2 regions of the Paenarthrobacter ilicis genome follow, and region 2 is predicted to be linked to the other one. Evidence: riboswitches for the same ligand, from Rfam matches in the RefSeq annotation. Region 2 holds a riboswitch; the other holds the start of a gene.
What was found. A riboswitch is a leader RNA that binds a small molecule or an ion and turns the genes downstream of it on or off. The one in region 2 is predicted to bind glycine.

Region 1: another riboswitch for glycine. It lies ahead of gcvP (aminomethyl-transferring glycine dehydrogenase); the one in region 2 lies ahead of gcvT (glycine cleavage system aminomethyltransferase GcvT).

What each region holds. Positions count from the first base shown of each region.
Region 1 covers NZ_JAFBCD010000001.1:914,048-921,696, forward strand. The annotation lists gene JOE60_RS04340 (MFS transporter) at 1-1,360, opposite strand, end outside; gene JOE60_RS04345 (TetR/AcrR family transcriptional regulator) at 1,433-1,972, shown strand; glycine riboswitch at 2,064-2,161, shown strand; glycine riboswitch at 2,163-2,259, shown strand; gene gcvP (aminomethyl-transferring glycine dehydrogenase) at 2,313-5,159, shown strand; gene gcvT (glycine cleavage system aminomethyltransferase GcvT) at 5,173-6,321, shown strand; gene gcvH (glycine cleavage system protein GcvH) at 6,358-6,744, shown strand; gene JOE60_RS04365 (L-serine ammonia-lyase) at 6,894-7,649, shown strand, end outside.
Region 2 covers NZ_JAFBCD010000001.1:3,796,649-3,804,297, forward strand. The annotation lists gene glyA (serine hydroxymethyltransferase) at 1-632, opposite strand, end outside; gene gcvH (glycine cleavage system protein GcvH) at 629-1,015, opposite strand; gene gcvT (glycine cleavage system aminomethyltransferase GcvT) at 1,012-2,211, opposite strand; glycine riboswitch at 2,317-2,414, opposite strand; glycine riboswitch at 2,415-2,513, opposite strand; gene mscL (large conductance mechanosensitive channel protein MscL) at 2,712-3,164, shown strand; gene JOE60_RS17400 (hypothetical protein) at 3,267-3,458, opposite strand; gene JOE60_RS17405 (NAD(P)(+) transhydrogenase (Re/Si-specific) subunit beta) at 3,680-5,056, opposite strand; gene JOE60_RS17410 (NAD(P) transhydrogenase subunit alpha part 2) at 5,053-5,412, opposite strand; gene JOE60_RS17415 (Re/Si-specific NAD(P)(+) transhydrogenase subunit alpha) at 5,412-6,608, opposite strand; gene JOE60_RS17420 (hypothetical protein) at 6,831-7,649, shown strand, end outside.

The DNA.
Region 1 (7,649 bases), 2.9 Mb from region 2:
TGGACTGTGCGGCAACTTCGGTGGAGATGCCGTCCGGGATGATGAGGTTGTGCTGGTAGGACGCGGTGAGGATTGACCCCAGGACAGCCGTGCCCAGCAGCGAACCGAGTTCGTATCCGGTTTCCGAAATGGCCGAGGCCGCGCCGGATTTATCGGCCGGGACGGAGGCCAGGATGAGGTCATTGGAGATGGTTTCCGCCGCTCCAACGCCTACCGCCAGCACAGTCAGGGCCGAAAGCAGGAACAACGGTCCGTTGCCGTGGTCACCCACCATGGCCACCAGATAGCCCACGGCGCTGAGCGTCAGGCCACCGGCCACCACAAACCCGGGCCGCACGCGCTTGACCAGCGGGACCACCAGCAAACCGGCAACGACTGTTGCAAGGAGCGCTGGGATCATGGCGATGCCGGCTTCCATGGGGGACTGCCCTTCCACCAGCTGCAGGTGCTGGGCGAAGAAGTAGATGAAGCCCGTCATGGAGAACAAGGACAGTACGTTGGCAACGATTGCCGTGCTGAACACCGTGTTCTTGAAGAGGGTGACGTCCAGCATGGGGGAGTCAATCCGCTGTTGCCGGCGGACGAACAGGATGCCCATCACCAGGCCGAAAATCATGAAGGCTGCGGCCGAGGCTCCAAAACCGTGGACGGCCAGCTCCTTGATGCCGTAAACGAACGGCGCCATGGTGAAGACGGAGAGCGCGATGCTGGGAACATCAACGCGCCCGGGATGTGCATCCTTGGACTCAGGAATCAGCACCCGCCCGAAAGCCAGCAGCGGGAGCAGCAGGAACGCCGCAACCAGGAACACTGCGCCCCACCAGAAGTGCTCCACCAGCCACCCGCCGAAGATCGGGCCCAGGGCGGCGCCACCGGAGAACCCGGCCGCCCACACTGCGATCGCCAAGCGGCGGCGGTTGGGGTCAGTAAAGATGTTCCGGATCAGGGAGAGGGTTGAGGGCATCAGCATGGCGCCAAAAACACCCAGTCCGGCGCGCCCGGCGATGAGCCATTCCGCGGTGGGCGCGAATGCCGTAGCAGCCGAAACCGCAGCGAAGCCTGTGCTGCCGATCAGAAGCAGCCGGCGTCGTCCGATCCTGTCACCCAGGTTGCCCATGGACACCAGCAGCGCGGCCAATACCAGCGGGTAGGCGTCCACGATCCAGAGGAGCTGGATCCCGCCGACGTTCAACGAACGGGCGATTTCCGGCAGGGCGAAGGTCAATGCGGTGTTGTCCACCGCAACCAGCAGGACGGGGAACATCAGGAGTGCCAGGGCAAGCCAGTCGCGCCAAGGAGCGCGCGGGCCCATGGCGGGACGAGCGGACTGGGAGGCGTGGATGACAGACTGCGAAGGCATGTCATCAACTGTACCGTCCAGACGGTACAGTTTCAAATGGAATGCACAAACGCTATAGGGAATGATGGTTACATGCCACGGAAACCAGTCGCCAGGGACGCAGTCCTTGATGCATACGAGTCCCTGCTCATTGACGTGGGGGAGCGGGCAGCCACCCTGGACGCCGTGGCCAAAAGGGCCGGTGTCTCCAAGGGAGGCTTGCTGTACCACTTCCCCAATAAGGAAGCGCTGATCAGTGCCCTGCTGGAACGTTTGGATGCCCTGGGCCAGGAGGACATTGAGCAGATGAAAGCAGCCGAGGACGGGGCGGCAGCCTACTTCATCCGTTCCTCCGTGTGGGCGGGAACTCCCATGGACCGGGCGTTCGTGGCCGCCACCCGCCTGGCCGAGGTGGCCCATGAAGAAACCCGACGCCGGTTTGCCGGTATCCAGAAGCAGTGGTTGGACGTCCTTGCCGAAGACGTTGGTCCGGAAGTGGCGAAGGCCGTGAGCTACATGGGGGATGGGCTGTACTTCAACGCCATGTTCGAAAGTGGCCAGGAAGAGGGCAACAATCGGCGGGAGGCCGACGTCGAAATCCTGCTGGCTGTTGTGGAGCGCCTGCGGAAGTAGCGATTCATCCATTTGCCGCCGCGCCCGTGACATAGGACAATTAGTCATGTGGCGCGGCCAACACGGCGCTGCGTATAACTGAACAAGCCTTTGATCTGCGGCGGGAGAGTCCTGCAAGCATGTGATGCAGGCGCCGTAGGAGCAAATCCTCCCCAGGAATCTCTCAGGCCCACGCACCGCCGCGGCAAGGCAACTCTGGAAAGCAGTCCGCTCAGCCGGGCTCACCGACGGTGCAAGCAGGCACACCAGCCTGCGGAAACTCTCAGGTCCAATACAGAGCGGGGAGGAACCCGAGCCACTGCGGCATACCCAAATGCCGCCCAACCTATGGAGTTCCTTCGTGACGGTTAGTTCTGCCTCCACCACCTTCGTCGATCGGCACATCGGTGCCCGTCGCCAAGCCGATATTGACACCATGCTCAAGACCGTGGGTTACGGCACCGTTGACGCGCTGGTTGATACCGCGGTTCCCAACGACATCCGGCAGGACGTGGCGCTCACCCTGCAAAACGCCCTGAGCGAAGTTGAGGTTCTTGCCGAGCTCCGCAAGCTCGCCTCCAAGAACAAAACTGCCGTGCAGATGATCGGCCAGGGCTACTACGACACCGTGACGCCGCCGGTGATCCGCCGCAACATCCTGGAATCGCCCGCCTGGTACACCGCCTACACCCCCTACCAGCCGGAAATTTCGCAGGGCCGCCTCGAAGCGCTCCTCAACTTCCAGACCATGGTCCAGGACCTTGTTGGCCTGCCGATTGCCAATGCGTCCCTTCTGGATGAAGCAACCGCTGTTGCCGAGGCCGTGCTGATGATGCGCCGTGCCAACAAGAACAAGGCCGCGCAGGATGGCAAGACCGTCCTGGACGCCGACTGCCTGCCGCAGACCATCGCGATCGTGAAGGGCCGCGCGGAAGCGCTTGGCTTTGAGGTTGAGGTGGCCGATCTGTCCCTGGGCCTCCCCGAAGGCACCATCAACGGCGTCGTCCTGCAGCAGCCGGGTGTCTCCGGCCGCGTGTTCGACCACTCCGCCGTCATCGCTGAGGCGAAGGAACGCGGCGCACTGGTCACTGTGGCTGCCGATCTCCTTTCCCTGACGCTCATCACCCCTCCCGGTGAGCAGGGTGCCGACATTGCTGTTGGTTCCGCGCAGCGCATGGGTGTTCCGCTGTTCTTCGGCGGCCCGCACGCGGCCTACATGGCCGTCCAGAAGGGGCTGGAGCGTTCCATGCCCGGCCGCCTGGTGGGCGTCTCCAAGGACGACGCCGGCGTCCCCGCTTACCGCTTGGCGCTGCAGACACGTGAGCAGCACATCCGCCGTGAGAAGGCCACCTCCAACATTTGTACGGCACAGGCATTGCTGGCCATCGTGGCCTCCATGTACGCCGTCTACCACGGTCCCGAGGGCTTGAAGGCGATCGCCGAAACCGCCCACAGCCACGCCCGCACGCTCGCAGCGTCACTGAAGGCGGCCGGCGTCGACGTCCTCCATGGCTCCTTCTTCGACACCGTCACCGTCCGCGTTCCCGGCAAGGCTGCGGAGATCGTGGCCGCCGCTGAGGCCAAGGGCATCAACCTCCGGGGCATCGATGCTGACACCGTGGGTATGTCTGTTGATGAAACCACGACGACGGCGGTTGTCGCCGACGTTGCATCGGTCTTCGGCGCTTCGGTACTTGAGTCGGCGGATGGCTTCGCCCTGGAATCCTCCGTGGAGCGCACCAGCGATTTCATGCAGCACCCGGTGTTCAACACGCACCGCTCCGAAACCCAGCTCCTGCGCTACATCCGCAAGCTCTCTGACCGCGACCTTGCGCTGGACCGCACCATGATTCCGCTGGGCTCCTGCACCATGAAGCTCAACGCCACGGCAGAGATGGAAGCCATCTCCTGGCCGGAATTCGCCTCCATCCACCCGTTCGCACCGGACTCCCACACCGAGGGCTGGCGTGAGCTCATCGGCGACCTCGAGGCACAGCTGACCGAGATCACGGGCTACGACCAAGTGTCCATCCAGCCCAACGCAGGTTCGCAGGGTGAGCTGGCCGGGTTGCTGGCCATCCGTGGCTACCACCTGTCCAACGGCGATGAGCAGCGCAACGTGTGCCTTATCCCCGCATCGGCTCACGGCACCAACGCGGCCTCCGCAGTGCTGGCCGGCATGAAGGTAGTGGTTGTTGCCACCGCGCCGGACGGCACCATCGATCACGTTGACCTCAAGGCCAAGATCGAGGCCCACCGCGACGCCCTCTCCGCGATCATGATCACCTACCCGTCCACGCACGGTGTGTACGACGCCGACGTCCGCGAAGTCTGCGACGCCATCCACGAGGCCGGCGGCCAGGTGTACATTGACGGCGCCAACCTCAACGCACTCGTCGGACTCGCCCAGCCGGGCAAGTTCGGCGGCGACGTGTCCCACCTGAACCTGCACAAGACCTTCTGCATCCCGCACGGCGGCGGCGGACCGGGCGTTGGCCCGGTGGCAGCCAAGGCACACCTGGCGCCGTTCATGCCCGGTGACGCAGCATCCTGGACCGAAGGCAACGACGTCCCGATTTCCGCCTCCCGTTTCGGTTCCGCCGGTGTCCTTCCGATCTCCTGGGCTTACGTGAAGCTCATGGGCGGCCAGGGCCTCACCGAAGCCACCAAGTCCGCGCTGCTCGCTGCGAACTACATCGCTTCACGCCTCAACGATCACTTCCCGGTTCTCTACACGGGCGAAGGCGGCCTCGTGGCGCACGAGTGCATCCTGGACCTCCGCGAACTGACGGCCAAAACCGGCGTCACCGCTGAGGACGTGGCCAAGCGCCTCATTGACTTCGGCTTCCACGCACCCACCCTGGCCTTCCCGGTAGCGGGAACGCTCATGGTGGAGCCCACCGAGTCCGAGGACCTTGCGGAGATCGACCGCTTCATCGAAGCCATGATCGCCATCCGTGCCGAAATCGACCAGGTTGCCCACGGCGACTTCTCCGTGCAGGATTCCCCGCTCCGCCGCGCACCCCACACGGCAGCCGCCGTCGTAAGTTCCGATTGGGACCGTTCCTACCCGCGTGAGCAGGCCGCGTTCCCGGTCCACCACCTCAAGCAGGACAAATACTTCCCGCCCGTTGGCCGCATTGACGGCGCAGCCGGAGACCGTAATCTGGTCTGCTCCTGCCCGCCGATCGAAGACTTCGAGAACTAGGACGGTCCGCAGAATGACTGAGAAGTACACAGCCCTCTACGAAGAGCACAAGAAGCTCGGCGCCTCCTTTACGGACTTCGGCGGCTGGCAAATGCCGCTCAAGTACTCGTCCGAACTGGCCGAGCACCACGCCGTCCGCAAATCCGCAGGCCTGTTCGACCTCTCCCACATGGGCGAAGTCTGGGTCACCGGGCCCGAGGCGGCCGCGTTCCTGGACTACGCCTTGGCAGGCAAGATCTCTGCCATGGCCCAGGGCAAAGCCAAGTACTCCCTGATCTGCCAGGAAGACGGCGGCATCATTGATGACCTGATCGTCTACCGCCGTGCCTCTACCGAAGAAGGCTCGGACAAGTTCCTGGTGGTCCCGAACGCAGGCAACGCTGCGGTTGTGGCTGCCGCGCTGCTGGAGCGCGCCGCCGGTTTTGACGTCGTGGTTCAGGACGCCTCTGCCGGGACGTCGCTGATCGCTGTCCAGGGGCCCCTTGCCGAAGCGATCCTCCTTCGCCTCGTCCCCGGGGAGCAGCACGCGCTGGTCACCGAACTGAAGTACTACGCGGCGGTTGATGTCCCGTTCACGTTCGACGGCGGCACCCAGGACCTGCTGTTGGCCCGCACCGGGTACACCGGCGAAGACGGGTTCGAGATCTTCGTGGCCAACGAATCAGCTGCCGCGCTGTGGCAGGCCATTGCGGCTGCCGCTAATGAAGGTGAGCTGATCCCGGCCGGGCTGGCATCGCGCGACTCCCTGCGCTTGGAAGCCGGCATGCCCCTCTACGGCAACGAGCTTTCCCGTGAAGGCAACCCCTTTGCTGCAGGCCTTGGGCCGGTTGTTGCGCTCTCCAAGGAAGGCGACTTTGTTGGCAAGGAAGCACTCGCTGCCCTGAAAGCCGATGGCGCAGGGAGCACCAGCGGACGCAAGCTGGTTGGACTCAAGGGCCTGGGACGCCGGGCAGGCCGTGGACACTACCCGGTCCTTAAGGATGGTGCCGTGGTGGGAGAAGTGACGTCCGGCCAGCCCAGCCCCACGTTGGGATACCCGGTAGCGTTGGCGTATGTCGACGTCGAACACTCAGAGCTTGGCACCGCGCTGGACATCGACCTGCGCGGCAAGAGCGAGCCGTTCGAAGTTGTAGCCCTGCCGTTCTACAAGCGCCAAAAGTAACCACAGGCTTTAGCCTCCACCCGTAAAGGAAACAGAATGCCCAAAGTAGCTGCCCAGCTTCAGTACTCCGACGAGCACGAGTGGGTCTCCCGCGGCGAAGGGAACTCGGTGTCCGTTGGCATTTCCGAGGTTGCCACCGACGCCCTGGGTGACATTGTGTACGTGGACCTGCCCGAGGTTGGTTCTTCAGTAACTGCAGGAGAAACCTGTGGCGAAGTGGAATCCACCAAGTCGGTCTCGGACCTGTACTCGCCCGTCACCGGTGAGGTCACGGAAATCAACGACGCCGTTGTTTCCGATCCCGCCCTGATCAACAACGATCCCTACGGCGCCGGCTGGCTCTTCAAGGTTGCTGCCGAGTCTGACGGTCCGCTGCTCTCGGCCGAGGAATACGCCTCCAAGAACGGTGGCGACCTGGCCTGACGTTCCCTTGCTCCACTTCGGGGGATCGCTGCCCATCATGCCGTGCGCACGGCACATGTGGCAGCGAACCCCCGAATCGGGGAACGTGCTCGGCCCTCCGGCAGGATCATCTGCCGGAACATTTCAAGCTTTAAAAAGGAATCACGGCTATGGCTGTTGGTGTTTTCGATTTGTTCACCGTGGGAATTGGCCCCTCAAGCTCCCACACCGTGGGTCCGATGCGGGCCGGAGCGGTCTTCGCTTCCGAGCTGAAGGACGCTGATGTCCTTGGCAAGGTAGCCTCTTTGCGCGTTGATTTGTATGGCTCCCTGGCAGCGACGGGTCGGGGACACGGCACGTTCACGGCAACGATGCTGGGCCTTGAAGGCTACGAGCCCGAGCTGATCCTTCCCGATGAAGTGGAGGAACGCCTGGCCTTGATGGCGGAGACGGGAAAGCTCAACCTGGCCGGTGGCGTCGAGTTGGACTACGCCGTGGAAGACATGATCCTGCACCCTTTGACCGTGCTGCCGCGGCACACCAACGGGATGAAGTTCGCCGTGTCCGATGCAGAGGGCAACGTGCTGAAAGAAGCAACGTTCTTCTCGGTGGGCGGTGGGTTCATTGTGCGCGAGGGCGAGGAATCCGCAGCGCAGGCCGAATTGGAAGAATCCAAGAAGGAATTGCCGCTGCCGTTCAGGACGGCGGCCGAGCTGATGGGACGGTGCTCGTCCAAGGGGCTGGGGATCTCCGACATCATGTTCATCAACGAGCGTGCGTCCCGCACCGAGGAGGAGATCCGCGAAGGCCTCCTGCACATCTGGGCCGTGATGGAAGCCTGTGTTGAAACGTCCCTGCAGCGCGAAGGTGTCCTTCCCGGCGGACTGAAGGTCCGCCGTCGTTCTCCCGACTGGCTGGAGCGGCTC
Region 2 (7,649 bases):
AAGTACGCGCCTACCGAGTCCGCGATCCTGCGGAATTCCGCGAAGTCCAGCTGCCGCGCATAGGCGGACCAGCCAGCCACGATCAGGGCGGGCTTATGCTCCCGGGCCAAAGCCTCAACCTCGGCCATGTCCACGGTGTGCGTATCCTCGCGCACCCCGTACGGGACCACGTTGTAGAGCTTGCCGGAGAAGTTGATGCGCATGCCGTGCGTCAGGTGCCCGCCGTGGGCGAGGTTCAAACCCATGATGGTGTCGCCGGGCTTGATCAGCGCGTGCATCACCGAGGCGTTGGCCTGCGCTCCGGAGTGCGGCTGCACGTTCGCGTACCCGGCCCCGAACAAGGACTTCAAGCGGTCGATCGCGAGCTGCTCCACCACATCCACGTGTTCGCAGCCACCGTAGTAACGCTTCCCCGGGTAGCCCTCGGCGTACTTGTTGGTCAGCACCGAACCCTGTGCCTGCATCACGGCAACCGCAGTGTGGTTCTCCGAGGCGATCATTTCCAAGCCATCGCGCTGGCGGCCCAGTTCGTCGTCGATCTTCGCCGCGATCTCCGGATCCAGCTCGGACAGCGGGGCATTCAACGACCCCGACACAACCTGCTGGTAATGGTTCAACGTTTCAGCGTTCACAGTTCTCCTCCATTGGTTGCTGCATAATCTTCAGCGCTCATCAGCGGCCCTTCGTCGGTGGCAGCCACCTTGAACAGCCAGCCCGCACCGTAGGGATCGTTGTTGATGAGTGCGGGGTCGCTGACAACAGCGTCATTGATCCCAGTCACCTCACCGGTCACGGGCGAGTACAGATCGGATACCGATTTAGTGGATTCAACCTCACCGCAGGTCGCCCCCGCGGTCACAGAAGAACCAATCTCGGGCAGGTCCACGTACACAATGTCCCCCAGGGCGTCGGCGGCCACCGCAGAGATACCGATCCCCACGGGACCGTCCCCCTCAGCGGGGGCAACCCATTCATGCTCGGCCGAGTACTTCAGCCCGGCAACTACTTTGCTCATTTCGTTCCTGTCTTCTGGTTCGCTTGTTTTTGGCGCCGATAAAACGGCAGCTGGACGACTTCGAACGGTTCGGCCTTGCCGCGCAGATCCACTTCAACGGTGGTGCCCGGGGCAGAATGCTCGACGTCGACGTACGCCAAAGCGATCGGGTATCCCAGCGTGGGGCTTGGCTGCCCGGAGGTCACCTCACCGATCAGGGAACCGTTCTTCAGGACCGCGTAATGCGAACGGGCGGCACGACGGCCAACACCCTTCAAGCCCACGAGCTTCTGCCCCAGTGCAGAGCCGACACCTGCTGCTTTGATCGCGGCCAGCGCATCCTTGCCAATGAAGTCACTGTCCTTGGTCAGTGACACCACCGAACCCAGGCCCGCCGTGTAGGCATTGATGTGCCGGGTCAGTTCGTTGCCATACAGCGGCATGCCCGCCTCCAGGCGCAGCGAATCACGGGCAGCGAGGCCTGCGGGGATCAGGCCGTGGCCCTCCCCGGCCCCAAGCAGCGCTTCCCAGAGACGTGGAGCATCCACGGCGGAGAGGTAGATCTCGAACCCGTCCTCGCCGGTATACCCCGTCCGTGCCACGAGCAGGTGCTGCGGCCCGCCGTCGAACGTCAGCGGAACCTCAACCGCAGCGTAGTACTTCAGCTCCCGCACCAAACCGTGGTCTTCTTCCGGGACCAGCGCCAGCAGAATCGCTTCCGCGGCAGGCCCCTGCACTGCGATCAGGGACGTTTCAGCAGAGGCATCTTCGACCATGACATCGAACCCTGCCGCGCGCTCCTGCAAGGCCGCGGCCACCGCAGCTGCATTGCCTGCGTTGGGGACCACCAGGTACTTGTCCACGCTTTCCTGGGGAGAAGGCCTGCGGTAGGTGATCAGATCGTCAATGATGCCGCCATCGGCATTGCAGATCAGGGAGTACTTGGCCTTGCCCACCGGGATCCCGGACAGTTTGCCCGCCAAGGCGTAGTCCAGGAACGCGGCAGCGTCGGGGCCGGTGACCCAGACTTCACCCATATGGGAGAGGTCAAAGAGGCCGGCTGATTTACGGACTGCGTGGTGTTCGGCGAGTTCGGACTCGTATTTAAGGGGCATCTGCCAGCCACCGAAGTCAGTGAAGGAGGCGTTGGCTTTTTTGTGCTGTTCGTACAGAGCTGTGTACTTGCCGGATTGCTGCCCGTCCGGGGCTGCTGCCAGCGCGGCGTCGTGCGCCGATAAGCCGCTCCGCGGGTGATGTGATTGAACGGTCACAAGGAACTCCATGATTCAGGCGCCTGCTTAAGCGCCACGATTGCGTGGGTTCCTCCCCGCTCTGTATTGGACCTGAGAGATTCCGCAGGGATGGTTTCCTGCTTGCACCGTCGGTGAGCCCGGTGACCCGGACTGCTTTCCAGAGTTGCCTACCCGCGGCGGTACATGGGCCTGAGAGATTCCTGGGGAGGATTTGCTCCTACGGCGCCTGACTGGATGTACCGGCAGGACTCTCCCGCCGCAGATCAAAAGCGTTGCATCACACTGGGTGACACGCTTCACACCATAACGGCTCCGCTCGAACAAGTCCAAAAACCATCCCTCCATCACATCCCACCCCCAATTCCCCATCCCTCCATCACATCCCGGCCTTAAACCCGAAACGCGGGGATGGTAGTTTGATGTCTGCTGAGGCAGACACCCGCACCCAAATCGGAGGACCATCCATGTTTAAGGGTTTCAAGGACTTTATTCTTCGCGGCAACGTGATCGAACTGGCGATCGCCGTTGTCATCGGCAGCGCTTTCACCGCGCTTGTTGCTGCTTTCACCAACAACATCATCAACCCCGTGATCGCCGCCGCCGGTGGCATGAACGCCGATGGACTCGGTTTCAAGATCTGGGACAACAACCCCGCTACGTTCGTCAACTTCGGCGCCGTCATCACCGCGCTGGTGACGTTTGTGATCACTGCGGCCGTGGTCTACTTCATCTTCGTAGCGCCCATGAACAAGATCAACTCCCTGGTCAAGGACCGCCTGGCCACCGAGGAACCCGAAGAAGAGCCGCTGCCGGCGGACACTGCTTTGCTGGCCGAGATCCGCGATCTCCTCAAAGCACAGGCAGCCGCCCGCGACTCCGGCGTTGTTCCCAACCCGGACAACGGCACCCTCCGTTAGGACTGCGGCGCGACTGCGCACCCTGAAAGCCCGGCGTTCTCACCTTGAGGACGCCGGGCTTTTGGGTTCAAAAAGGCGCCGGGCTTTGAACCGGGCTGGTCCTCAACCAACCAGCTGGATCCACAGACCCACACCGCGTTCCTTGACCACCATCCGGCGCTCCACAGCTCCCCGTTGGACCAGCCATAAAACGTCACCATCAGCAGTCACCGCGTCAACCACTCCTTGGTCCACCACGTGGTTGCCATGCCAGATCTGGACGGTATGGCCCACCAAGGACCTCCAGTTGGTCACCCGTTTTCCCTGCAGGGGCTCGAGCCTGATTCCGAACAGCGGCTCTCTTCTGTTGTAGTGCACCCGTTTGCTCCTCGCTGCCGGACCTCACACTTCCTTTAAAGGACAGGTGCCTGCGGCGGGCCGGACATGACGCTATTAACCAGACGGCGTGGGGAGGCATTGGTCACAGCACCGCAGCTGCCACACCCGGGGCTGCTTCTCCGTGGGGGTGTGGGGGTTCAGTTCAGCGCCTTCACCGCTCCCAGAACTTTGGTCAGCGAATCCTTGGCATCGCCGAACAGCAACGTGGTGTGCGGTTCATGAAGCAGCTCATTCTCGATCCCGGCGAATCCCGGGCGCATGGACCGCTTGAGGAACACCACTTGGCGGGCGTCGGCGACCTCCAGGATGGGCATCCCGTAGATGGGCGAACCGGAGGTGGTTTTGGCCGCAGGATTTACGACGTCGTTGGCGCCCACTACCAGCGCGACGTCGGTGGTCTTGAAGTCCGCATTGATGTCGCTCATTTCCTTCAGCGACTCGTACGGAACGTTGGCTTCGGCCAAGAGGACATTCATGTGCCCCGGCATGCGGCCGGCCACAGGATGGATGGCGAAGTCCACCTCGATCCCCCGGGCTTCCAACGTGGCTGCCAGTTCCGCGGCCGTATGCTGGCCCTGTGCCACAGCAAGTCCGTAGCCGGGGACGATGATCACACGCTGCGCGTAGCCGAGCAGCACCGCAACATCCTCGGCGCTGGAGGAACGGACCGGCCTGCTGCTCACTTCCGTGGACCCGGCCGTGCTGCCGCCTTTGAAGGCCCCGAACATAATGCCTGCCACGCTTCGGCCCATGGCGGCGGCCATGGCACGGGTCAGGATGGTGCCGGACGCTCCCACCAATGTCCCTGCCACCAGCAGCAATACGTTGCCCAGCACCAGTCCCGAGGCAGCCACGGCCAATCCGGTGAAGGCATTCAGCAGCGAGATCACGATCGGAACGTCGGCCCCACCCACCGGGAGGACCAGGAAGATACCGGCGCCTAGCCCCAGGAGCATTAAGACACCCGCCAAGACAAGCGAGCCGTTCAGGATCACCAGGACACCGGCCGCCACCGCCGCCAGCAGGACCACTCCCATGAGCACCGGCAGCCCGGGAAAGGTGACGGGCCGGGTAGTCATGAGCCCTTGCAGCTTGGCAAAGGTCACCGCCGAACCGGCGAAGGACACCGCGCCCACCAGCAACGTGAATACGATCGCCACACGAACCCACGTGTCCGCCGAGTGGGGAAGTTCCAGCAGCGCCACCAGAGCCGCTGCTCCACCGCCCACGCCGTTGAACAGGGCCACGAGCTGCGGCATCTGAGTCATCTGCACCCTGCGTGCCACCGGCGCCGCGACGGCCGAGCCCAACGCCATGGCCGCAAGAATCCACGGGATGTTGTCCAGCTTTACGGACAGGAACACTGTGGCAATGGCCAGCAAAGCACCGAACGCCCCCAGGAGATTTCCGCGCCGGGCAGTACGCGGCGAATTCAAGCCCCTCAGGGCCAAAATGAAGCACGACGCCGCCACCAGATACAACAGCGCCGTCCACGTTGGGGAAAGGAGTGTCACCGTCGCCCCTCCTCGCCGGAAGCAGGGGCCTGGCCCTGCTTGACTGACGGTGTGGCGGCTTCAGCGTTCGACGGCGGCTGTTGCCTTCCGCGGAACATCTCCAGCATGCGGTCGGTCACCACAAAGCCGCCCACGAGGTTGGCGGTGGCAAGGACAACAGCCAACAGCGCAACAACCAGCACCCACGGATCGTGTGCCTGCCCGGCCACGATGATGGCCCCCACCAGGATGATGCCGTGGATGGCGTTGGCTCCGGACATGAGCGGCGTATGGAGGGTGCTGGATACCTTGCTGACCACCTCAAAACCCACGAAGACGGCCAGCACCGTGATGGTCAGGAGACTGACGCCGTCCATCAGCCCGCTCCTTCCACGGGAACGGATTGCTGGTGGGCTGGCCCGGGATCGCCGGCGAGGGCCGCTAGTGCTTCCGCTGTGGGCGCGTGGACCACCTTGCCGTTGTGGGTCAGGCAGGTCCCGGACACCACCTCATCATCAAAGTCGGGGGCCACCACGCCATCCCGGGTCATGAGCGCCAGCAGGTTGGCAACGTTCTTGGCGTAAAGGCGCGATGCATCCGCTGCCATGGCCGATGCCGGATCCTTGAGTCCCACCACCGTGACACTGCCAAAACCTCCGCTGGCCGGGACTGAAATCTCTTGTCCGGGGATGCTTCCCTCTACGTTGCCTCCCGACTCCGCGGCGAGGTCAATGACCACGGAGCCCGCTTTCATGCCCTGCACCATGTCCCGGCTGACCAGGGCCGGGGCCCTCCTGCCAGGAACGGCCGCGGTGGTGATCAGCACGTCCGACTGGGCAACGTGCGGCGCCAGCAGTGCCCGTTGCAGCGCTCCCCTGTCCGCGCTCAGTTCGCGGGCGTAACCGCCGCTGGCTTCCGCCGTTTCCAGGTCCAGCTTGATGAACGTTCCACCCATGGACGCCACCTCATCTGCGGACGCCGGCCGGATGTCGTTGGCGGACACCCGCGCCCCGAGTCTCTTGGCTGTACCAATGGCCTGCAATCCGGCCACCCCTGCACCCAGCACCAACACCCTGGCCGGCGGGACCGTCCCGGCCGCCGTCATGTACAGGGGAAAGAACCGGGGCAGGCGAATGGCCGCCTCAAGAACGCAGCGATACCCGGCCACCAAAGCTTGCGAGGTGAGCGCGTCCATGGACTGCGCCCGGGAGATGCGGGGCACCAGCTCCATGGCAAACGCCGTGATTCCGCCGGCGGCGAGCGCCTGGACGGTAGCCGGCTCCGACGACGGCGACCCGAACCCGATGGACACTGCACCGCGGCGGAGGGCGGCCGCCGTCGAACGTTCCATGGGGCGCACGTGGCAGAAAACATCAAGGGAGCCGAGGTCCAAGGCCGCCACCACCGTGGCCCCTGCGTCCCGGTATTCCTGGTCGCTGTGACCGGCAGCGGAGCCTGCGCCGGATTGAATCTCGACATCGAGCCCCAGTGCGGTCAATTGCCGGACAGTTTCCGGCGTGGCGGCCACCCGCGACTCGCCCTCGAGTACCTCGCGTGCAACGCCTGCTTTCACCTGCCGCTCCTCTCCGGAACAGACCAGAACGTGGTTGCCACGAGTTTATGCACGCGGACGGGGCAGCGATAGGTACCGCGAGGTTTGAAAATGTTCGAATCATGGAATTCGACGGCGGGCGGACGGACCATGGATGGCAGGTGCCCTGAACGTGTCCGGAACGTCTCGGAAGCTACCACCCCCTGGACCCCCCCAACGGGATACTCAATGAGGAGACCTTCCATGTCCTTTTCCCTGAATCGCCGTCAGCTGCTTCAGACCGGCGGAATGGCCGGACTGGCCGCCGCGTTCGCTTCGATGTCCGCTGGCGCAGCCAACGCTGCCAAGCCTTTGACCGCTTCCGGGCCCCTGATCACTGACTTGGGGCCCGCCGTCGTGCAGTTCTCCCTCATGAGTTCACTCCTGGTGGGCGACACCGTGTACATCGGATCCCGCAACCTTAATCCCGTGCGGATCATCGGCTACCACCTTCCGACCGGACGGGTGACGTCGCGGACGGACCTGGGCTCGGGCTACAGCATCCAGGCCCTGGCCGCAGATCCCAGCGGGCGGTACCTCTACGCCGGCGTGCTCCGCGACGGCATGGACGGCCAACCGAACATCTACCGCTGGGACCTCAACACTCCGGCCTCCCCGGCTGTGGGTGTTGGCCAAACGGGTGACCGCGATATCAGGGCGCTCGCCGTGGCCCCTGACGGCAGGGTGTACGCGGCCGGCGGCGGACTCACCACCAACGCCCCGTCCCTGTGGGAATACGATCCCGCCACCAACGCAACCACCAGCTGGGGCATCCCGGACCCGGGGGCCACGATCGCCCAGGCCGTTGCCGCGACGGCAGCCTACGTGTATTTCGGCACCGGCAGCACGCTCGGTGGTGGCAACGGTTCAAGCCCTGGCCGCTTGTTCGCGTTCGACCGGACCACCAAGGCTTTCACCAACATCCTCCCGGCCGAGGTTGCAGCAGGGGTTTCCGTGACCTCGCTCAGCGTGTTGGACGGCCAGCTCGGCGTCGGAGTGAAGGGCCCGGGCAAGTCCGTGCTG